DNA from 3 places in the Microtetraspora malaysiensis genome. Region 2 is predicted to be linked to each of the others. Evidence: riboswitches for the same ligand, from Rfam matches in the RefSeq annotation. Region 2 holds a riboswitch; each other region holds the start of a gene.
The links. Region 2 has a riboswitch for cyclic di-AMP ahead of ACQP1V_RS24365 (glycoside hydrolase family 25 protein). Riboswitches for the same ligand answer to the same signal wherever they lie in the genome.
Positions count from the first base shown of each region.

Region 1: another riboswitch for cyclic di-AMP. It lies ahead of ACQP1V_RS21645 (CHAP domain-containing protein); the one in region 2 lies ahead of ACQP1V_RS24365 (glycoside hydrolase family 25 protein).
Region 3: another riboswitch for cyclic di-AMP. It lies ahead of ACQP1V_RS01785 (NlpC/P60 family protein); the one in region 2 lies ahead of ACQP1V_RS24365 (glycoside hydrolase family 25 protein).

Region 1 is NZ_CP191998.1:4,565,520-4,572,690, forward strand. It holds gene ACQP1V_RS21615 (RNA-guided endonuclease InsQ/TnpB family protein) at 1-296, opposite strand, end outside; gene ACQP1V_RS21620 (transposase) at 369-527, shown strand; gene ACQP1V_RS21625 (alpha/beta hydrolase) at 739-1,587, opposite strand; gene ACQP1V_RS21630 (MarR family winged helix-turn-helix transcriptional regulator) at 1,637-2,179, shown strand; gene ACQP1V_RS21635 (LysR family transcriptional regulator) at 2,393-3,235, opposite strand; gene ACQP1V_RS21640 (MFS transporter) at 3,308-4,579, shown strand; cyclic di-AMP (ydaO/yuaA leader) riboswitch at 4,907-5,046, shown strand; gene ACQP1V_RS21645 (CHAP domain-containing protein) at 5,061-5,720, shown strand; gene ACQP1V_RS21650 (winged helix-turn-helix transcriptional regulator) at 5,928-6,389, opposite strand; gene ACQP1V_RS21655 (SDR family NAD(P)-dependent oxidoreductase) at 6,500-7,171, shown strand, end outside.
Region 2 is NZ_CP191998.1:5,132,405-5,139,575, forward strand. It holds gene ACQP1V_RS24345 (MFS transporter) at 1-168, opposite strand, end outside; gene ACQP1V_RS24350 (polysaccharide deacetylase family protein) at 165-1,061, opposite strand; gene ACQP1V_RS24355 (ROK family protein) at 1,105-2,313, opposite strand; gene ACQP1V_RS24360 (PPOX class F420-dependent oxidoreductase) at 2,854-3,261, opposite strand; gene ACQP1V_RS24365 (glycoside hydrolase family 25 protein) at 3,496-4,236, opposite strand; cyclic di-AMP (ydaO/yuaA leader) riboswitch at 4,638-4,776, opposite strand; gene ACQP1V_RS24370 (Glu/Leu/Phe/Val dehydrogenase dimerization domain-containing protein) at 5,107-6,342, opposite strand; gene hppD (4-hydroxyphenylpyruvate dioxygenase) at 6,434-7,171, opposite strand, start outside.
Region 3 is NZ_CP191998.1:349,649-356,819, forward strand. It holds gene ACQP1V_RS01770 (alcohol dehydrogenase catalytic domain-containing protein) at 11-490, opposite strand; gene ACQP1V_RS01775 (winged helix-turn-helix transcriptional regulator) at 594-992, shown strand; gene ACQP1V_RS01780 (LuxR C-terminal-related transcriptional regulator) at 1,196-1,444, shown strand; gene ACQP1V_RS01785 (NlpC/P60 family protein) at 1,546-2,475, opposite strand; cyclic di-AMP (ydaO/yuaA leader) riboswitch at 2,671-2,818, opposite strand; gene ACQP1V_RS01790 (amino-acid N-acetyltransferase) at 3,216-3,782, shown strand; gene ACQP1V_RS01795 (RDD family protein) at 3,893-5,281, shown strand; gene ACQP1V_RS01800 (RDD family protein) at 5,459-6,055, shown strand; gene ACQP1V_RS01805 (histone-like nucleoid-structuring protein Lsr2) at 6,571-6,915, shown strand.

The DNA.
Region 1 (7,171 bases), 570 kb from region 2:
CGGATGCGGCGCGCACAGCCTTGCGGTCCCAGGTTCCCCGCACGGATGCCTGCTTTCAGGGTGGTGTAGGCGTCGGCGACCTTCTTGATCACATGCTGGGCGGCTTGCGCCCCCAGCCCGCGTGCTTTCACCTCGCGGTAGGTGTGCTTGCGCAGCGCGTACTCACGCCGGTCCCCGGTCGTGAACGCGGTCACCGAGGCGAAGTTCGCCGCGTCGTTGCAAGCGCGCAGGGTCGCCTCCAGCGCCGCCGCCTGCTTGGGCGTGGGCAGGAGTCTCACCTGCACCACCAGCTTCACATCGAACACATTATCGGTTGGGTCGTGTCGCCGTGATGGAAACCGAATCCGGATATCCGCGGACGTCGCAGTGTGGTCTACAGGTCTACGGCCTCCACGCGCATTCGGTCTTCCCTACCAAGTGCCGGAGGCGGCCATTCCTGGTCACCGTCGCACTTCGCGGCGTCCTGCGGCGACGGTTCACTGTCGATCATCAAGGAGTACATCGAGAACCAGAAACGCCCGGACTAGCGTGCCGGGTGGCCCGGAGGGATCTCACCTCCGGGCCACCCGGCGGACTAGCGTCCGGGCGAGGCGAGGGAAGCGATTCCTCCCGGGCGTGAACGCCCGGGGTTCCTCGCTATATACCGCTGAAGTGACCGATGTGCTCACGCGCGTTCCTCGTCGTACCCCTCGTCGCGGGGCGCGCGTACCTGCCCCATCACCTGATCGGCCGGCCGGTTCATGAGTCCTCCTTCTCGCCGCCGAGCCGGGTGGCCAGGAACCGGCCGGCACGCTCCAGCGCCGCTGCCGCCTCGGCCGATTCGTCGTCGAGCTGGAACACGTGCGGTTGACGGGGAACAACCTCCAACGTCACCGCGACCTCGTCGGCCCCGGCACGTCCGGCCAGCCGTACAGCGTCGTCCAGCAGGAGCTCGCTCGAGCCGACCTGGATCAGCAGGGGCGGCAGCCCGGTGAGATCGGCGAAGACCGGGCTCGCCTCAGGCGCCGCACCGTCACCGCCGGCGAGGTACCGATCGAAGAGCCACTTGAGATCGGCCGGAGCGAAGAACGGGTCCACCCCGTCCTTGGACCGCATGCTCGCGCCGCTGAGGGTCAGATCGACCGCCGGCGAGAACAGGACCGCCGCCGCCGGCATCGGCAGGCCCGCGTCCCGGGCGCGCATCATGGTGACGACGGCCAGGGCGGCACCGGCCGAGTCGCCCGCGACCACCAGCCGCTGCGGGTCGACACCGGAGTCCAGCAGGTCGCGGTAGGCCGCCAGGCAGTCATCGGGTGCGGCCGGGAACGCATGCTCGGGCGCCAGCCGGTAGTCGAGCGAGACCGCCCGGCCGTCCAGGTGCCGCAGCAGCGCGGCGGTGAGGTGGGCGGTGACCCGCGCCGACCCGACCACGAACCCACCGCCGTGGAGATACAGCAGCACGTCCTCGCCCGCCGTGCCCGGCGCCGTGGTCCGCAGCTCCAGTGCCGGCCGCCCGCCGAGTGTCGTCGCCGACGAGTCGACGTCCGCAGGCAAGGGCCGGGTGAACATCGCCGCGAACTGCTCGCGCCGTTCGGCAATGTTGGGCATTTCGTCCTCCAGAATTAGTCAGGTCGCCTTACAGTCAGGTGACCTTACCATGCTGGATGATACTGTCAAGCGGCCTGACGAACTCGCCCGAAAGAAGGACCGCACGACGATGACGACGCGTTCAGAACGCGGGAGCGGCAACCCGAAGCTGCCACTCCCCACCCTGCTCACGCAGGTCAGAGACATCGCGCTTGAGGGACTTCACCAGCAATTGGCCGACGAAGGGTTCGAGGGGATCCGGTTCGTCCACGGCTCGGTCTTCCGGAACATCGACGCCGAAGGTTCGCGGCTGACCACGCTCGCCGAACGCTCCGGACTCACCAAGCAGGCGATCGGTGAACTTGTCGGCGACCTGGAGGATCACGGTTACCTCGAGCGGGTCGCCGACGAGGCCGACCGCCGCGCGAAGATCATCCGGCTCACTGACCAGGGCAGGATGGCCCAGGCCGCAGCCGCCCGGATCCTCGCGGACGTCGAGCAGCGATGGTCCCGGCTTGTCGGCAGGGACCAGATCGCCATGCTGCGGCGCGCTCTGGAACAGGTCATCGCCCTCGAAGCGGTTGGCACTCCGACCGTGTCCCCCCAGCAGTAGGCGTGCCGGTACGGCGCCGGGTGTCCTGCGCCGGGGTGTACGGGTGGATCGCCCGGTCGGCGTGCTGCCGCGCCCCCGGCATGGGCGCGTCCCCAGAAAGACGTTGGACGACGGCACCCACACCGTCGAAGCGATCGCACAGACCTTCCACGGTCCCCACCGGGCGCGGCGGGGCTTGACGCCGGGATCTGCCCGCTGACCCAGCCGCCATTCTCAGATCATGCGTCGTAGCGCGGTCTCCACCGCATCGATCAGGGGATCACCTTCGGTCGGTGGGTGCCGTACGAGACCGAGCTCGACGTCCGGCAGGGTGGGCAGGGCGTCCGCGTTGTGGCAGGCCATGGCTGGTTCGAGGTTTGCGGGCATGAGCGCCGCGACGCCGAGCCCGGCCCGTACCGCGGCGAGGACACCGACCAGGCTGTTGCTTTCGAACGCCACCCGCCAGCGCCGATCGGCACGTTCCATCGTTTCCAGCACTGACGTGCGCCAGGAGCACGGGTTCGAGAACAGCACCACCGGCAGCGGGTCGGCAGTCACGTCCACCCCCTGGCCGATCGCCCAGACCAGCGGGCGGCGTACCGTCCAGCGCGGCGGCCCGGGAACGTCCGGCACCGCGTCGAGCACGAGTTGGACGCGGCCCGCGTCGTAGGCCTCCCGCATCGCGGCGTTGGAAAGGCTCAGCACCTCCAACGTCGCGCCGGGGTGCAGCCGGGCGAGGTCGGCGAGGGCCTGCGGAAGCCGGGACGCGGCAAGGTCTTCAAGCAGCCCGATGCCGCAGTGGCCGGTAAGCGCGCGCCCGGTTTCGGTGAGTGCCTGTGCGGAGAGCGTGAGAATGCGTTCGGCGTACGGCAGGAGCTCCTCACCCGCCCGCGTCGGCGAGACGCCAGATGGCGACCGGTGCAGCAGCGGACGGCCGACGACGCTCTCGAGCTTGCGCAACTGCTGGCTGAGCGCGGGCTGGGTGTGTCCGAGCGCGGTCGCGGCGCGGCTGATGCTGCCCGCCCGCACGGCGGTGACGAATGACCGCAGCAACGCGGTCTCAAGATCCCCAGCCATAAGTATTCATTATGCCATCTCCAACAAAATAACCACTTCCTATGGCACGGCAGAGGATCTAGCGTCACGCAGGTGACCAGCTACCGACAGGTACTCGCCGTGCCAGGAATGGCACCACTGCTGAGCATGTCGCTGCTCGCCCGTACCGCCATCACAGCATCTGTGATGGCGCTGACGATGTATGTCGTGCTGGGCCTGGACATGAGCTACGCGGCAGCGGGTGGCGTCGCGGCGGCTATGACCGCAGGGATGGCGCTGGGCGGGCCGCTGCTTGGCCGCATGATCGACTGGCGGGGTCCGCGCATCGTATTGCGGGTCACTGTCGTACTGCAGGTCGTGTTCTGGCTGAGCGTGCCGATAATGCCGTACGGGATCCTGCTGGTCGCCGCCTTCGCGGCGGGTCTGCTGCTGGTGCCGGCCTCGCTGGTGACCAGGCAGGCGATCGCCGCGATGACGACGGCGGGACAGCGCCGGGCCGCGTTCGCGCTGGAATCGGTGCAGGGCGAGCTGTCGTACATGGTGGGCCCACCGATCGTGATCCTCTGCGCGGCGAAGGTGTCCCCCGGCGTGGTGGCCTGGGGCGTCGGCGCCGCGATCGTGGCGGGTGGAGCGGGGATCGCCTTGCTCAACCCGCCGCTGCGTGCCGAGGACGAGGCGGAGGCCGACACGGCCGGCCGCCCCCGTCGCCGGGAGTGGCTGGGCCCGGACATGATCGCCGTGCTGGTGATGGCGTTCGGCGTCACGATGCTGCTCAGTGGTACCGACCTGGCCATCGTCGCCACCCTCGAAGAGGCGGGCCAGGTGTCCTGGGCCGCCGTGGTCGTGGCGGTGTACGGCGTAGCCTCCATCGTCGGTGGGCTGGTGTACGGCGCGCTCCCCCGGCCGCTGCCCACGTGGCTGCTGCTCGGTCTGCTCGGGCTGGCGACCATTCCTGCCGGGCTGGCCCACGATTGGCCCTGGTTGTGCGTGGCCGGTGTCGGTGCGGGGCTGCTCGCCGCGCCGACTCTTTCCACGGTGGCCGACGCGGTGAGCCGGCTCGCGCCCGCCAGCGTGCGTGGCGAAGCGACAGGGCTGCAATCCTCGGCGCTGAGCGCGGGTTTCGCGCTCGGGTCCCCGATCGTGGGGGGAGCGATCGACCTGTCGGTGCCGGCGGGCGGCTTCGCGGCGGCCGGGCTGGCCGGCCTCGCCGCCGCGCTGATCGGATGCCTGCTGTCCCGCCACTCGCCCGCCCGGACACGGTCTCCGCTCAGCGATCTCGGCCTCGCCGGAGCCCCGGACCTCGATCCGCCCGGGGCCGGCGCCCGGTCCGGCACATCTCGCCGCTCGTCGACGGCATCCCGATGACCAGGGAATCCCCATGCCCGGCCCAAGCCTCTTCGTAGATCTTTACGGGGCTGCCGCCGCGCGCCGGCGCCCGGCCGCCGATCTCTGCCCGCGGCATCGGGATCGGCGTACCCGCAGGGGGTTGCGCGCCCTGCGGCCGATCGTCGATCTCCCTGACCCTGAGGCCGGAACCCCATTAACCGATCATTACGGAACTATGTCCCAGTTTGTCCATGCTTGACCGATTTGGGTTCGTCTATTACTGTTCTGGGAACACGGCGCATACCTGACCTCTGCGCAGTATGCCTGCCCCATAACCGATCATGCGGTTGTCCTTTCCTGGACCTGACCGCTCGACCGCTGAGTCCGCGTCGTCGCGGAGCCGGGGACCCACCATCACTCTGGGGTGAATCGGTACAGCCGTACCGTAGGGCGACTTCCACGCCCGAACCCGTCAGCTAACCCGGTAGGCGGCTTGGAAGCAAGGGAGTAGACCCCCGTAATGCGAGCCCCTAAGACTCTTCTTCGTACTGCCCTGATCACCGGAATCCTCGCCGCCGGCACCGCCGTCCCCGTGACGATGGCCGCGGCCCACGCGGAGACCCTTCCGGCCGGCACGCAGGCGGCCAGCGTCAGCCCCCTCATGAAGAAGGCCGCCTCGCTGCCTAAGGTGAGCCCCGAGCAGCTCCTGAAGATCGCGCAGGACCAGGTCGGCGTCAGCGAGAACGCCAACGGCGGCGGCACCAAGTTCCACGAGTGGTACATGAGCTCGCAGCGGGCGAAGGAGACCGTCGCCCGTGACGGCGGCCACGTCAACGCCTACGCCAACGCCCCCTGGTGCGACATGTTCGTCTCCTGGGTCGGCGAGAAGGCGGGTCTGCGCCCGGTCCTCGGCTGGGACGCCTACACCGTCCAGCACGCCAAGTGGTTCCAGGACAACCACCGCTGGGGCAACAAGGCCACGCCCGGCGCGGTCGTGTTCTTCGACTGGAACGGCGGCAAGAGCATCTACGGCATCGACCACGTCGGCCTCGTCGTCAAGGACAACGGCGACGGCACCATCAAGACCGTCGAAGGCAACACCGGCAACGGCAAGGTCGAGATCCGCACCCGGCCGATGAGCCAGGTGACGGGCTTCGGCTACCCCGTCTACACCGCGTGATGTCCGTCTGACAGACGTGACCCCATGAACGCCCCCGGCAGACCGCCGGGGGCGTTCTGCTGTCCGGATCAGGAGGCGGAGATGCGCCGCACTCCACGGGCTGAACCCGGCCTCCGGCCGTCGTCGACCCCCGGGGAAGTAATCATGAGCCCGCTGTCGCCGTCCGTGCCGCCGGCGGATTGGACAAATGTTCCCGTCAGTCGGCTTTCAGCGGCCGGGTGGCATGCCGGGTCCCCGGAGGACGCCGACCTCCGCGGACGTTGGGGTGGCGCCGCAGTTGTCGCAGGTGAGGTGCTGGCGGAGGGGGCCGTCACAACCGTCGTGCCGGTAGATGATCGGCGGTCCGTCGGGGGCGGCCCAGCGGTCACCCCAGTGGGTGAGCGCGATGATCACAGGCTGGAGGTCCAGTCCTTTGTCGGTGAGGACGTACTCGTGCACCTCGGGGGCGTCCGGCTGAGGCCTGGTCTCCATCAGGCCGGCCTCGACGAACCGCTGCAGGCGGCTGGTCAGGATGTTCGGGGCGATGCGGAGCGCGCGCTGGAACTCTGTGAACCGGGTGGCGCCCGTGAACATCGCGTTGCGGATGATCAGCAGGCTCCAGCGCTCACCGACGATCTCCAGGGCGCGTGCCGCCGAACACACCTCGTTGTCGTACAACCTGCCGAGCATCAGGCACTCCTCACCGCCACGCAGGCAACTTGCATCACGCAACTGCGCGATCTAGATTGCTTTCATGATGCTAGTAGATCGGCATCTTCGTATCTCCACTGGAGGACACCATGCTGGTGAACAAGAACGCTGTCATTTACGGGGCCACCGGAGCGGTTGGCGGTGCTGTGGCCGAGACCTTCGCTCGGGAGGGAGCCCGCGTCTTCCTCACCGGACGTGATCTCGATCGGCTTGAGGTGCTGGCCGACAAGATTGTGAGCGCGGGCGGACAGGCCGAGTTCGCCCGCGTGGATGTCCTGGACCGCACGATGGTGGCCGACCACCTGGCCGAGGTGAGGCGCGCGGCCGGTCAGATCGACATCTCTTTCAACGCCACGGGCATATCGCACCGGGGTCTTCAGGGCACCCCCCTGGCCGACCTGCCAGAGCAGGATTTCAGCCGTCCGATCGACTTTTACACCAAAGCCCAGTTCATCACCGCGACGGCGGCGGCCCGGCACATGACCGAGCAGGGCTCCGGGGTGATCATGACGCTGTCCGCCACACCCGCGCGGCTGGCCGCCCCGCTCGTCGGCGGCATGGCCCCGGCCTGGGCCGCCATCGAGGCGTTCTCCCGCGTGCTGGCGGCCGAGCTGGGCCCGGCTGGCGTCCGGGTGGTGTGCCTGCGCTCCAACTCCATCCCCGAGACCCCTCTCATCGCCGAGGTCTTCTCCCTGATCGCCCCGACCGTCGGTCTCACGCCGGAGCAGTTCCAGGCCGGTGGCGAACAGGCCACCATGCTC
Region 2 (7,171 bases):
CAGCGCGTTCACGATGCCGTGGATGACCATGGCGACGCCGATCAGCGCCGGATCGACGCCGAGGTGGTCCACGTAGTAGAAGGTGGCGAAGGTCGCGAACGCCTGCGCCAGCAGGTTGACCGACAGGTTGCCCGACCCGTAGGCGAGCATCCGGCCGCGGCCGGTCATCGCGACCTCTGCAGGGCGCGCAGGTCGGACCAGCCGATCAGCCGGACGCCCTCCTCGTCGACCGCCCGGCGGACCTCCGGATCGGTGAAGAGCCGCAGCTCCATGGCGCGCTTCGCGTGGTGCGGCATGATCTGCCGCAGCTCGCCGGTCTCCTCGAACGGGTGGATGTAGAGCTCCGTCACGCCGGGTCGCAGCGCCCGGATCAGCCCGATCATGTCGTTCCTGACGCTCTCGTACGTCTCACCCTCGGCCAGCTCGAACGGCAGCGTCCAGAGCCGGTCGAGGATCACCACCCCAGCCGCGTCCGCCGCCTCCGCCCGCGCCGCCGCGATCGGCTCCAGCTCCTCGGGCAGGCCCATGCCGTCCAGGGTCCTGGGCAGCCGGAACGGCAGGCCGTGCTCGGCGCACGCCTTGAACACGACGTCCAGGAAGTCCCGGCCGGTCACCAGGCCGTACAGGCTGCCCATGTGGTTGTCGGCGTGCGAGGGGTCCAGGCCGAGGGTCACGGCCCTGCGGATCTGGGCGGTGATCTCGGCGTGGACCTCGTCCGGGTCGGCCCGCTCCTCGACCGCCCGGCAGTCGGCCGGGAAGTAGCCGGCCTCGTCCACCAGCGAGGACACCCCGCGGTCACGGGTCACCGGCCCCCACCGGTAGCCCTCCCACTCGCTGGTGAAGGTCAGGTGGACGCCCACGTCGTAGCCGCCGGCGACGGCGGTACGGATCGCTTCGGGGGCCCACGGGCACGGGGTCATGACGGTCGCCGAGCTGATGGCGCGGGCGGCGAGCAGCGAGGTGATGCCGGTGTTGGCCGCCCGGCACATGCCGTAGTCGTCGGCGTTGACGATCAACAGCCGGTCGTCCTCCCGGGCGCCGAGCCGTCGTGCGAGGTTCACGTGGTGTCCCCTTTCCTGGAGCCGCTTTCCTGGAGCCGCGCGGTCACCCGGCGGAGTCGGTGTCGTTCGGCCGGCCTCCGGGGCCGGCGTCCTGCGGGGGCGCGCCCGTGGCGGCGGCGAAGGCGCGTTCCCTGGCGTGATGGCGGGCGAGCCAGGCCGCGCCGCGCAGGACGGCGTCGTCGGGCACACCGCTCGCGATGACCCTGATCGGCAGCGGAGCGGCGTCCTTGGCGAGGTGGTGGCGGACCCGGCCGAGCAGCAGGTCGGCGTTGGCGCCGACCGCCCCGCCGAGCACGAACAACTCCGGCTCGATCACCAGGGCGATGGATGCCGCGACATGGGCGATCCGGCGGGCGGTGGCGTCCACGACCGCGAGCGCCTTCTCGTCGCCGCCCCTGGCGCGCTCGAAGAGCTCGCGGGGGGACGGCCGGCCCGCGATGCCGGCCGCCCTGGCCTGCTCGGCGATGCGCCGGGCGCCGAGCACCTCGGTGCCGAGCTCGGTCGCGGGGTGGGGCAGGAAGCCGACCTCGCCCGCTCCTCCGGCGAACCCCCGGTGCAACCGGCCCCCGAGCACGATCCCGGCGCCGAGGCCGACGCCGACGCCGAGCAGGACGAAGTCGCCGACGTCCGCGCACGCGCCGAACCGCTGCTCGGCGACGGCGGCCAGGTTGACGTCGTTCTCCAGGAGCAGCGGCATGGGCAGGTCGCGCTCGATCGCCTCGACCAGCCCCTTGCCGCCCTGCGGCAGGCCGTACGCCCGTCGGATGGTGCGGCCGTCGCGGCCGACGATGGCGGGGACTCCGATGACGGCCTGGCCCACGGCGGCCACGCCGATGCCGGCCCGTCCGGCGCACTCGGACGCGAGGGCGGTCACCGTGTCCGCCAGGGCGGCGGCGTCCCGGCGCGGCGCGGGGGCCTCGGCGCGGGCGAGGACCTCTCCGGTTGCGTCCACGACCGCGACGCGGACCCGCAGGTGCCCGATGTCGACGCCGAGGCCGAACGCGCAGCGGGGGGCGATCCGGTAGAGCGTCGCGGCGGGTCCCCTGCGCGCGGTGTCGGTGCCCGCCTCGTCGACGACCTCGCGCGCGATGAGCTCGCGCAGCGCCTGGGCGACGGTGGTCTTGGACAGGCCGGTCGCCCTGGTGATCTCGGGTCGGCCCAGCGGCCCCTCGCGCTCGATGACGTCGAAGACGGCGCGCGCGTTGATCGACCGGAGCAGGCCCTGCGGCCCCGCGAGGTAGTCGCCGCCCACGCTCACCCTCCGTCCCGGTGCCGAGTAGGTCGGAAACTTTCCTACTCAGGGTGAGCGCATTTCTATCCCATGGGCCGCCCCACGACAAGGGGGTACCGCGCGCGCTCCCATGACACGCGAACGCCGGTGCCTTCGGCCCGGTCCGCACAGCGGCGCAGCACCCCGTCGGGCCACGAGGACTCCGGGATGATGGGGCAGTTCGTGATCGTCGAACCCGGCACCGAGAGCCAGGTGAACCTCGCCCTCCCCACGCACCCAGGGCACTAAGGAGTGTCTGACAAATGCTGCCCGTAGCGAGCGCGATCCCAGACGGATGCATCGCAGGGCGGAGGAGGAGGCCGTAGCGGAGCCTACGGCCGACAATCCCGGGCCCCGCGGAAAGTCCGAGCCTGCGAGGACTTTTCGTGGGTGGGGTGGGGCGTCAACGCAGCGAGGCGCCGTCTGGGCCGCGCGCAGCAGGGCTTGATTTGTCAGACACGACCCAGGGAGGCGGGGGAAGGGCGGGGGCGTCGTCTTCCTCCGCTCTTCTACCCGACTCCGTCACGCCGCGTTGCCCACCACGCGTTTCGGCGTGATCCGGATCGCCACGCGTACGTCTTCCGGGGGCAGCCGCAGATACTCTTCTCCAGCGCCGGGGCCCTCGTACTTCTCAGCCAGCTCCACCGCCAGCCGCCTTCCCTCATCCTCGGTGACCGCCGCCACCCCGCGGACCTCGACGTATCTCTCGGGATCCGAACGGTCGACCACGCTGAGACTGGCGCGCGGATCGCGCTGCAGGTTCAGGACCTTGCGCCTGCCGGCCTGGGACGAGATGACCACGTCCTCACCGTCGATGCCGACCCAGACAGCCGAGGTCTGAGGGCTGCCATCGGGATTGAGAGTGGCGAGGATGCCGATGTTGGGGGCGTTGAGGATCTTCCTGGCGAAATCACTGAGAGAAAAGCTCATGATCGACAGCCTAGGCCGCAGGCGCGTGGATCTTGGCACGGGGTCCGCGCGCTTCGGCTGGAACGCCCGGCCGGGTCAACCCTCTCCCGCTCGCAGGCAACACCTTCCGTTACCGCATGCTCGGGGCGCTCCCGGGCGGCGCCAGACAAGAGACGCTCGGCTGGGATACCCCCAGCCGAGCGTCTCGCTATGTTTCTCACCGCCGGTAACTGATCACAGTGTTGCGACGACCCCCTACGCCTTGGCGGCGGGGCGGCCCAGGGCGCGCAGCTGGTCGACGCTCAGCGCCGAGACGTTCTCGTCGATGGGGTCCTCGGTGTACTGGTGGATGGCCCAGCTCTTCCAGTCGGCGGGCGGGGTCACGGTGCCCTTCGCCTTGCTGTAGTGGGCGACCCAGAGCGGGTACTCGGCCAGGCCACGGCCGTAGGTGTCGGCGAAGTTCCACCCGCTGTAGATCAGCGGCGTGGCGCCCGTCTTCGCCTTCACGTACGCGAGCCAGGTCTTGGCCCATTTGTTGACGTGCGCGACGGACATGCCGTCGGTCGCCTCCAGGTCGAGCACGAGCAGGTCGCCCTGCTTGCCGGGCTGCGCGTTCACCACGGAGAGGAAGTGCTTCGCCTCGGCGATCGGGTCGTTGCTGGGGTGCGCGAAGTGGTAGGCGCCGCGCACGATGCCCTTCTCGCCGATCTGCCGCCAGTTCCGGGCGAAGGTGCCGTCGCGGAAGGTCAGGCCCTCGGTGGCCTTGACGATGCCGAACTGCGCGGGGCTGGCGCTCCAGTCGTGGTCGGGCTCGTGGTTGGAGATGTCCTCTCCGTAGATGAACGGGGCGACGGCGGCCTTCTCCTCGGCCGCGGCGGGGACGGGACGGTCCGGTGTGGCGTGCGCCGGGCCGGACAGGACCAGGGCGGCCGACGTGGAGACGGCGGCCAGCAGTCCGGCGGCGGACGCGATGCGAAGGTTACGACGAAGAGACATCAGGTTTCTCCTACGGGGGGCAATCGAGGGAACTGCCTGGGGAGTGGGATCGGTGGTGTGCGGGGGCACACGGGTGCCGTCGCGCCCGCTCTTCGCGACCCGTGGCGGGGTCCGGGTCACCGTGAGCCGATGACCGCCGACTGCCTGCGCGACCCGCCGGAACGGTAAGAGCGTCCGGGGTTCGGGCAGGCGGGAGCCCGGGGGGTGAAAGTGCGAGAGCGGCGCGGAAAGGCGAGGTCGACGAGGCGAGCCTGAAGACCGGGCGCGAGGATGGGGGTCCTCGGGGCCGTCAGGCGGCGCCTACCGGCAGCGCGTCAGGCGAGGGCGCCGCGCGTGCCGTGACAGGTCCGGCCTGGGGGCTTCGGACGAGGGGTAGACCGATGCTCGGGCATGAAGGGTCCTCCTTCCTTCCACACCGCCTACCGGGTTAGCTGACGGGTTCGGGCTGGGAGGTGCCCTACGGCACGCCGCTCGGCGTGTCGATTCACCCCGGGAGTGGGTCCCCGGCTCCGCGCGTGGCGGACTCGGCGGCCGCGCGCCGTCCCGGTGGGGGTCCCACCGGTCACGCGCGGTCCTGGTATGAGGTCGCGGCACGGTAACGACGACGTTGGCGTCACCTACCGCGACATCGCCCTAAAGCTACCTAATCCGACATACAGCAATAAATAGGACAGATAATTTTTTACCTTCCACCTGACAGCATCGTCATGATCGAGTCAGGCGGACGTCGCCTCACGGGCCCCCTGGGGCCGCCCTCGGCGACCGTCCAGCCGGAAGGTCAGCAGCTTGGACCGCAGGTAGCCGAACTTGCAAAAGACGGGAGCGCGGTGGCGATCGCCACCGCGCTCCCGCGCGTACGTGTGGGGAGGGTCAGGTGAGCTGTTCGAGGGCGATCTCGAACGCGGTGCTCGCCACCCCGGTGGGCTCCGGCGAGCGCTCGTGGCACTTCCTGATCGCCGACTCGATGGTGGCCGACACGTCGGAGAAGATCGCCTCGTCGGAGACGTCCACACCCTCCCGCATCAGGAGGGCGAAGGTGCGGGCCATGCCGCTGTTGGCGATGAAGTCGGGCACGACCGCGACGCTCTTGTCGGCGTGCTCGTACGTCGGGCCGTAGAAGATCTCGGTGTCGGCGAACGGCACGTTGGCGCCGCACGCGATCACCTCCAGGCCGCGCGCCGCCATGCGGTCCACCTGCTCGCGGGTGACGAGCCGGGACGCCGCGCAGGGCAGGAAGACCTCCGCGCCGGCGTCCCAGACGGCGGCGTCGATCGCCTCGTGCGGCATCATGCCGGGGGCGCTCAGGGTGTTGCCGTCCTTGGCGAGGAACAGCTCGCGCACCTCGTCGAGGCCGTACCCGGCGGGGTTGAGGATCCCGCCGTTGCGGTCGATCACGCCGACCACCCGCGCGCCGGCCTGGGCCGCGTAGTAGGCGGCCGCGGCGCCGACGTTGCCCCAGCCCTGGACGATGACGCGCTTGCCCGCGATGTCGCCGCCGTAGACGGCGTAGTAGTGCCGCACCGACTCGGCCACGCCCCACCCGGTGATGAGGTCGGCGATCGCGTAGCCGCCGGAGCGCCCGGCGGGGGCGGGGGTGTAGTGGGCGTCCTCCACGACCTTGCCCACGCCGAGGCGGAGCCGTCCGACCCGCCGCACGAGCTCCCGGTCGGTGGCGTCGTAGTGGCCCCGGACCACGCCCTCCTGCGGGTGCCACAGGCCGTGGCTCTCCGTGATGGGCACGACCTCGCGCACCTCGTCCACGTTGAGGTCGCCGCCGGTGCCGTAGTACGTCTTCAGCAGCGGGGTGACCGCCTTGTACCAGCGGCGCAGCACGTCGTTCTTACGGGGGTCGCGCGGGTCGAAGTCGATGCCGGACTTGGCCCCGCCGATCCGGGGCCCGGAGACGGTGAACTTGATCTCCATCGTCTTGGCCAGCGACACGACCTCGTCGCGGTCGAGCCCGGGGCGCATGCGGGTTCCGCCGCCCGCGGCGCCTCCCCTGAGCGAGTTGATCACCACCCATCCCCTGGCCGGGGTCTCGGGATCTTGCCACTCGAAAACGATCTCCGGTGCCCGGTTCTCGAACCGGGCGAGCAGATGCTTCATATCCTGTTCCTGCTTCGGTAGAGGGTCTGGTGGTGATCGGCGCACCGCGGCCGGGCGGCCGTCACGCCCTCGGGCGTGACGACCCGGATCGCTAGAGGTTGCCGCGCCGGTCCTGCTCACGCTCCAGCGCCTCGAACAGCGCCTTGAAGTTGCCCTTGCCGAAGCCGAGGGAGCCGTGCCGCTCGATGAACTCGAAGAAGACCGTGGGACGGTCGCCGATCGGCTTGGTGAAGATCTGCAGGAGGTAGCCGTCCTCGTCGCGGTCCACGAGGATGCCGCGCTTCTGCAGCTCCTCGACCGGGACGCGTACCTCGCCGATGCGGGCCCGCAGCTCCGGGTCCTCGTAGTAGGAGTCCGGGGTGTCGAGGAACTCGACGCCCTCCTCCCTCAGGAGGTCGACCGTGTGCAGGATGTCGTTGGTGGCCAGGGCGAGGTGCTGGGCGCCCGGCCCCCGGTAGAACTCCAGGTACTCGTCGATCTGGCTCTTCTTCTTGGCGATGGCCGGCTCGTTCAGCGGGAACTTCACCCGGTGGTTGCCGTTGGCCACGACCTTCGACATCAGGGCCGAGTACTCGGTGGCGATGTCGTCGCCGATGAACTCGGCCATGTTGGTGAAGCCCATCACGCGGCGGTAGAAGTCCACCCACTCGTCCATGCGGCCCAGCTCGACGTTGCCCACGACGTGGTCGAGCGCCTGGAAGAGCCGCTTCGGCGCGCCCGCGCGCTTGACGTAGGAGGAGGTCCGCTCCACATAGCCGGGCCGGTACGGGCCGTCATAGCGCGAACGGTCCACCAGGCTGTGGCGGGTCTCGCCGTAGGTGGCGATGGC
Region 3 (7,171 bases), 4.4 Mb from region 2:
AGAGGGCAGGTCAGGGGACCAGCACGACGCGGCCGCCCGCCGCGCCCGTCACGAGCACGGACCGGCCCTCGTGCAGGCCGAGCATGTCGATCGCCTGCGACGCGGTGAGCCCGTTGAGCGGGATCGTGGCCGCCTCGACCGGCGTCACTCCGCGGGGTGCCCGAGTGACCGCGGCCGCGTCGAGGACCACGAGGTCGGCGTGGGTCTTCGATGGGAGGCCGAGGATGTCCGAGACGCCGATCACCATCTCGCCGAGCTCGAAGTCCGTGACGCCGGGCCCGATCTCGTCGATCGTGCCGGCCACGTCCCAACCGAGACCGACCCGCTCGCGCGGGCTGTAGAAGGCCGCGAGATGGCCGTCGCGGGTCGCCAGGTCGACCGGATTGACGGTCGCGGCCTCCATCCTGATCCGGACCTGGCCCCGGCCGGGCTCCGGGGTGGGCGCCTCGACGATCTCGAGGGTGCCTGAGTGTGCGGTGAGAGCGCGCATGTCTCCTCCTTGATCCAGAGAGTGTGTTGCACAACCTATGAAGAGTTACTCTCTTTCGGTAAGAAGGCACCTGGAAGTGTGTAATCCACCTCAAGGAGCGCAAATGGCGACACTCTCGGCGGCTCAGCGGCGCCAGGAGGCCAAGCGCGAGTACGACGCGTACGTCGCGTCCTGCCCCTCGCGCAAGCTTCTCGACCGCCTCAGCGACAAGTGGGTCAGCCTCGTGCTCAGCGCCCTCGCCGACGGGCCCCAGCGATACAGCGATCTCGCGAGGACCATCGCGGGGGTGAGTCAGAAGATGCTCACGCAGACCCTGCGCACGATGGAGCGTGACGGCCTGGTCTCCCGGAGGGTCACCCCGACCGTGCCCGTCCGGGTGGACTACGAGCTGACCCCTCTCGGCTGGACCCTCATGCCGTTGATGTACGCCGTCAAAGAGTGGGCTGAGATCCACATGGAGGAGGTCGAGGCGGCCCGCGCCGCCTATGACGCCGATCTCTGAGTCCTTTCGGTCCCGCCGCGCACGGCGTTTACCCGAGTGCCGGGAAATGCTGGGATAAAGGCGGTGGGTAAACCGCGGCGACCGTCTGCTATGCCGTACGGACTGTCAATGGCCAATGAGGGTCCGAACTTGACGATTTTTGAACAAAGTGTTTACCTTCCGAAGGCGAGCCGATATTCGATCCTTGTGGGGGAGGGGTGACGATGCCGCTTTCCGATGTGGTTTCCCGTGGCGAGAGCCCCGGGCCGGAAAGCGAACGCGCCGGTCTCAGCGACGACGACCTCAGGCTGCTGGCCGAACTGGCCAAGGGCGGCACTGTGGACAAGGTGGGCCGCCGCCTCGACGTGAGCGGGCGCACCGTGCGGCGGCGGCTGCGGGGCATCTGCGATCGGCTCGGCGTCGCGACCGCCATCGAGGCGGTCGCGTGGGCGGCCAGGCGCCGCCTGATCTGACCACCGGACCCCGGAAACGCGTCAGCCCCTGATCCTCTGCTCGATCAGGGGCTGCCACGTGAGTGCGCGCTGCGGCCGGTTCCGGCCCGCTCCGGCCCGCTCTAGTCCGCGATCCGTACGACGCCGACGATGGGCCGGTTGGCCAGGGGGGCGATCCGGACCACGTCGCCCGTGCGCGGCGCGTGGACCATGTAGCCGCCGCCGATGTAGATGCCCACGTGGTGCAGGTCCTGGTAGAAGAAGACCAGGTCACCGGGGCGCATGTCCTTGACGGGGACGTGCGTGCCGGACGACCACTGCGAGCCGGTGTAGTGGGGGAGGCTGATGCCGACCCTCTGGTAGGCCGCCAGGACCAGCCCGGAGCAGTCGAAGGAGCTCGGGCCGTCGGCGCCCCACACGTACGGCTTGAGCTGCTGCGTGAGGGCCCAGCGCGCCGCCTCGGCGGCCTTGCCGTTGCCGATGATGGGGAAGTCCAGCCGCCTGGCGGAGCTGCCCCTGCCGACGCTCCCCGCGACCTTGCTGTAGAGGTTGCTCTCGGACTTCTTGACCAGCTTGCGGATCTTGTCGGTCTGCCCGGCGATGCCGGAGAGCAGGTCCTTCACTTCCTTCTGCCGCGCCTTGGCGCTGGTCCTGGCCCGCTCGGCCGCCTCCATCGCCTTGGCGACCTGGGCGACCTCCTCGCCCTGCTGCATCTGGAGCGCGTACGTCGTGGACGCCCGGTCGAGGTAGGACTCCGGGTTGTCCGAGCCGAACAGTGCCAACGCGGAGCCGAGGCCGCCGGTCATGTAGGTGTTCTGGGCGAGCAGGCTGGCCGTCCTGCGCCGGGTCTCCAGCTCGGCCTCGCTCTTGGCCAGGGTCTTCTTCGAGAGCTCGGCGGACCGCTCGGCCTCCTTGAGCTTGACCCGGGCGCCGTTGTACTGCTCGGTGAGGGTCTCGATCTCGTCGTAGAGCCGCTCGACCTCGGCGGTCAGCTCCTTGAGGCTGGGCTTGGGGTCGGCCGTCGCGGACACCGCGGGGACGGCGAAGGTCATCGCGATGAGGGTGACGCCGAGGAACGCGGCCCTGCGGATCGGGCCGCCGGCGGAAGACCGGGGGCGGCGCCGTCGCCCGCGGGCGTGTCTGCCCGCCGATCGTCCTCCAGAGATGCGCACCAAAGCTCCTCTCCTACGCGTGCCCGGCAGGGGGATTCCGTGCCGCGTGGCTCCCGGAGGAGACGGCTGCGTCTGCCTGGCACTCTGGCCGCCTACCGGGTTAGCTGTCGGGTTCGGGCCGGAGTAGCCCTACCTTTCGGATTCACCCCGTGACGACCCGGGGGCGACCCCGGATCTTCGCAGTTGGTTCCCCGGCTCCCCTCGGCATGGGCGCCTGGGGATTCGGCGGTCCGGTCGTCGCGCCTTTCACGATTACCGGCATCGTCGGTGGACACTAGTGCACCCGGGGTTCCTGCTCAACCAGAACTCCGGATTCCGTCTAGGTTCCACAACCGAACGATCACGGTCGGGTTACATGTGGTAGAGGGGCCAAACGGCCGTTACTCGGCGTTGACCAGGTCGGCGCCGTCTTCGCGGCAGGTCACCGCGCTCTCCGCCTTTCCTAAAGGGGAAATTTCCGGAACGCGGATCGATGGAGAGCGGAACGTGCGCGAACGGATACAGGGCGTGAGGTGATCCGGAAGCCTCCGAGGTTTGGGCATGACCGATACTCCACCTCCCCGCATGCGGGCCCTCTTCGCGCGCTCACGTCGCCCGCTCGCCGACTAGGCTGGCCGTTCATGGAGCAGGTTGCGGGCCGGTCCTCGGACGCCGAGAGCGGCCAACGCGCGCCCCGGGATGTGCGGGTGCGCCGGGCCAGGACCCTCGACGTCCGTGCCATCCGCTGTCTCGTCGACGAGTACTCCGGCGTCGGGCCGCGGCTGCTGAAGAAGACCACGGTCACCCTCTACGAGGACGTCCAGGAGTTCTGGGTGGCCGAGCTCGACGGCGTGGTGGTCGGCTGCGGGGCGCTGCACGTGCTCTGGGAGGACCTGGCCGAGATTCGCACGGTGGCGGTCGATCCTGGCGTACGCGGCATGGGCGTGGGCCACCGGATCGTCGCCGCGCTCATCGACGCGGCCCGCGAGCTGGGCGTGCGCCGGGTTTTCTGCCTGACCTTCGAGGTGGCCTTCTTCGGAAGGCATGGGTTCGCGCCCATTCACGGGACTCCGGTGTCCTCGGAGGTGTACGCCGAGCTTCTCGCTTCCTACGACGAGGGGGTGGCCGAGTTCCTCGATCTCGAACACGTCAAACCCAACACGTTGGGTAATACGCGCATGTTGCTGCATCTCCACCCACGATCCTGACCATTGTGGTGACCGATGGGAAAGGTGACTGTTGACATTCCTGTCGCTACTTTGGCCATATCGGCATGCGCATGACGATTGTGCATGCGAACCCGAAACGAGGTGAAACGGTGAGCTCCGGACAGCCGCCGTACCCCCACGACGCGCCGGACGGCACCCCACCGCCGCCTTCGGACCGTGAGCAGGGTACGGGCAACCCCAGCCAGCAGCACGACCCTGACATGACGGTCGTCACCTATCGCAACACGTCCCAGAACCCCGCCCAGCCGACCGGCCCGCAGCAGGCATACGGGTACGGCCAGCAGCACGACCAGCAGGTATACGGCCAGCCCCAGCAGGGTTACGGCCAGCAGCCCCAGCAGCCCCAGCAGGGCTACGGCCAGCAGCAGCCCTACGGCACGGGCGCCTTCGGCCAGCCCGCGCCCTACGGTCAGCAGCCCCAGCAGGGTTACGGCCAGGAGCAGCAGGCGTACGGTCAGCAGCCGCAGCAGGGCTACGGTCAGCAGCCGCAGCAGGGTTATGGCGGCCAGCAGCCCCAGCAGGGCTATGGTCAGTCCGACTACGGCCAGCAGGGGTACGGCCAGCAGGGGCAGGGCCAGCAGGCCGGTACCGGCGCCTTCGGCCAGCCCCAGGGGTACGGGCAGCAGCCCGGCTACCCGCAGCAGCAGCCCCAGCCCGGCTACGGGCAGGAGCAGCAGCAGGGCTATGGCCAGCAGCCCCAGCAGGGTTACGGCCAGGAGCAGCAGGCGTACGGTCAGCAGCCGCAGCAGGGCTATGGCCAGCAGCCCCAGCAGGGCTACGGTCAGTCCGACTACGGCCAGCAGGGGTACGGCCAGCAGCAGGGATATGCCCAGCAGCCCGACTACGGTCAGCAGGGCTACGGCCAGCAGCCCCAGCAGGGCTACGGCCAGGCCTATCCCCAGCAGGGGTACGGCCAGCCCGGTTACGGCCAGCCGTACGGCGCGCCGGCCGGCGCGGTCCCGCCCGGCGCCCCCGCCCCGCTCGCCGAGTGGTGGCAGCGCCTCGTGGCCCGCCTCATCGACGGCGTGATCATCGGTATCCCGTTCGGCATCATCTCGGCGGTGCTCACGGCGATCATTGTCACCGCGCCCAGCTTCGACGAGCGGACGGGCGCCTTCAGCGCCGGAGGCGGCGTCTTCCTGGCGAGTCTGCTCATCGCGATCGTCTCCGCCCTGGTGATGAGCGGATATGAGTTCCTGATGCTCAAGCAGCGCGGCCAGACCGTCGGCAAGATCGCCATGGGCATCAAGGTCGTCCCCGTCGGCGGCGCCCTCCCGCCCGGCGGCCTCCCGGTGGACGCGGCCGCCAAGCGCGCCGGAGTCCTTTATGGACCGCAGTTCCTCAGGTGGATCCCGATCGTCGGCTGGATCCTGAGCATCTTCTCGGTGATCAACGTCCTCTGGCAGCTCTGGGACCGGCCGTTGCAGCAGGCGCTGCACGACAAGGCGGCCGGCACGGTAGTCGTGAAGATCAAGTAGCCCGATCCCGGGAAACTCCGGGAAAACGGGACCGATGGAACGGGCCATCGGTCCCGTTTTCTTAGGATCGGGGCGGGGATCGGAAGTGTGCCGAAAAGGCGGCAGAAAAGCGGTAACAGTCGGGATCGTCGGTGCGATGCTTGGGGCACGCAAGCCCGCACACTGAGAGGTGACCCAATGACTGCGGAACCGCCCCCCGGCCAGAACCCCTACGGTTCGGCTCCGCCACCTCCGCCGCCCGGCTCCTATCCGCCGCCGGGTTCTTATGGAGGCCCGCAGGGCGCATATGGAGCGGGACAGGGCGCGCCCCTTCCGCCGGGCGTTCCGGCCCCGCTCGCCGAATGGTGGGAACGGCTGGTCGCGCGAATCATCGACACGATCGTCTTCGGCGTCGTGTACCTGATTCTCACCGGCGTCCTGGTGATCGGGGGCGGCGGCTCCTTTCTCAGCACCTTCATCCCCGGCCTGATCGCCTATGGTGCGTACACGGCCTACGATTACGTGCTGCACTCGAAGGACGGCCAGACCGTCGGAAAGAAGATCATGAAGATCCGGGTGGTCGCCCTCGGGGGCGCGCCGCTGGATTCCTCGGTCGTGATGAGGCGCTCGGTGGCCTATCCGGGCGTCCTCGTGCTCTACGGCATTCCGCTCGTCGGACTCCTGGCCAGCCTTTTCGCCTTGGCGACCGGCGTGTTCATCCTCGTCGACAAGCCCCTGAGCCAGGGGCTTCACGACAAGGTCGCCGGAACCGTGGTGGTGAAGGCGGCCGGTTGATCTCCGGAACAACTTGACCGGCGTCCGGTCAAAACGGTGGGGCGGGCCAGTGGTGGACCGCCCCACTTGTCATTCATGGGTACGATTTCTATGCATCCGGTAAGGCGGCTGGAGAGACATGGATTCGCTCCGTCAGGACTGCCGCCCCCCTGGGGCGCACCTGGCGCCACGTGGGGCTATCGTCAGGTCAGGGACCTCGCGAGGGCCGCGAGCGGTGTCCGGCCTCAAGGTCCCGAAAATCCCGGGTGCTGAGAAAGACACCCCCGGCCCGAGCGAGGACGAATGACAGAGGTATTGTCCGCCTTGATACCCGTCGTAGTTGTCGGCGGAGCGGTCGTCTACGGCGTGGTTAAGTTGGTGCGTTCCGAGGCGGCCGGACTCCGTACCGGATCGGAACGACGTGACAAGGACAACACGAGTTCCTGAGGGCAGGCTGAAAGTTGAATTGTCAGCCGCCCGAAGCGGGTATATGTTTGGCTGACGAATCAAACAATGCTCTGCGAAAGGATTGCCGTATGGCCAAGCATACGCAGGTGATTCTCATCGACGATCTCGATGGCGGCGAGGCCAATGAGACGGTCACCTTCGCGCTTGATGGCAAGGCTTATGAGATTGATCTCAGCGATGGGAACGCAAAGAAGCTGCGCGAGGCGCTGTCGCCTTTCGTCAAGGGAGCGCGGCACGCCGAGCCGACTCCTGTCCGTGGCCGCCGTCGTGGCGTCGCGGGTGGTGCCCAGCGTGCGATGAGCCGAGAGAAGAGCGCGGAGATCCGCGCTTGGGCGAAGGCCCACGGCCACCCGGTCAGCGAGCGTGGTCGCATTGCCGCCTCGATCGTCGAGGCGTACGACTCCGCCCACTGAGGGGGCTATTGATCGTGCGGTCAAACCGATCGTCGGATGTTACGACGTTCGGTTTGACCGCACGATTCTGTTTGTACTTCCCTAAACCTCGTTCGCTTGCGGCGTATCGGGAACACCTCGCCCCCGACAGGTAGTTGGATGAAGGGTGAACGCCCTGCTCTCGGGGAACGTCCCCTCTGATAGGAGCGGTTGCCGGGTCGGGGCTACCATGCGGAAGGACGGGGCCGGATATGCCGGGTCCGCCTGACCGCTCTGT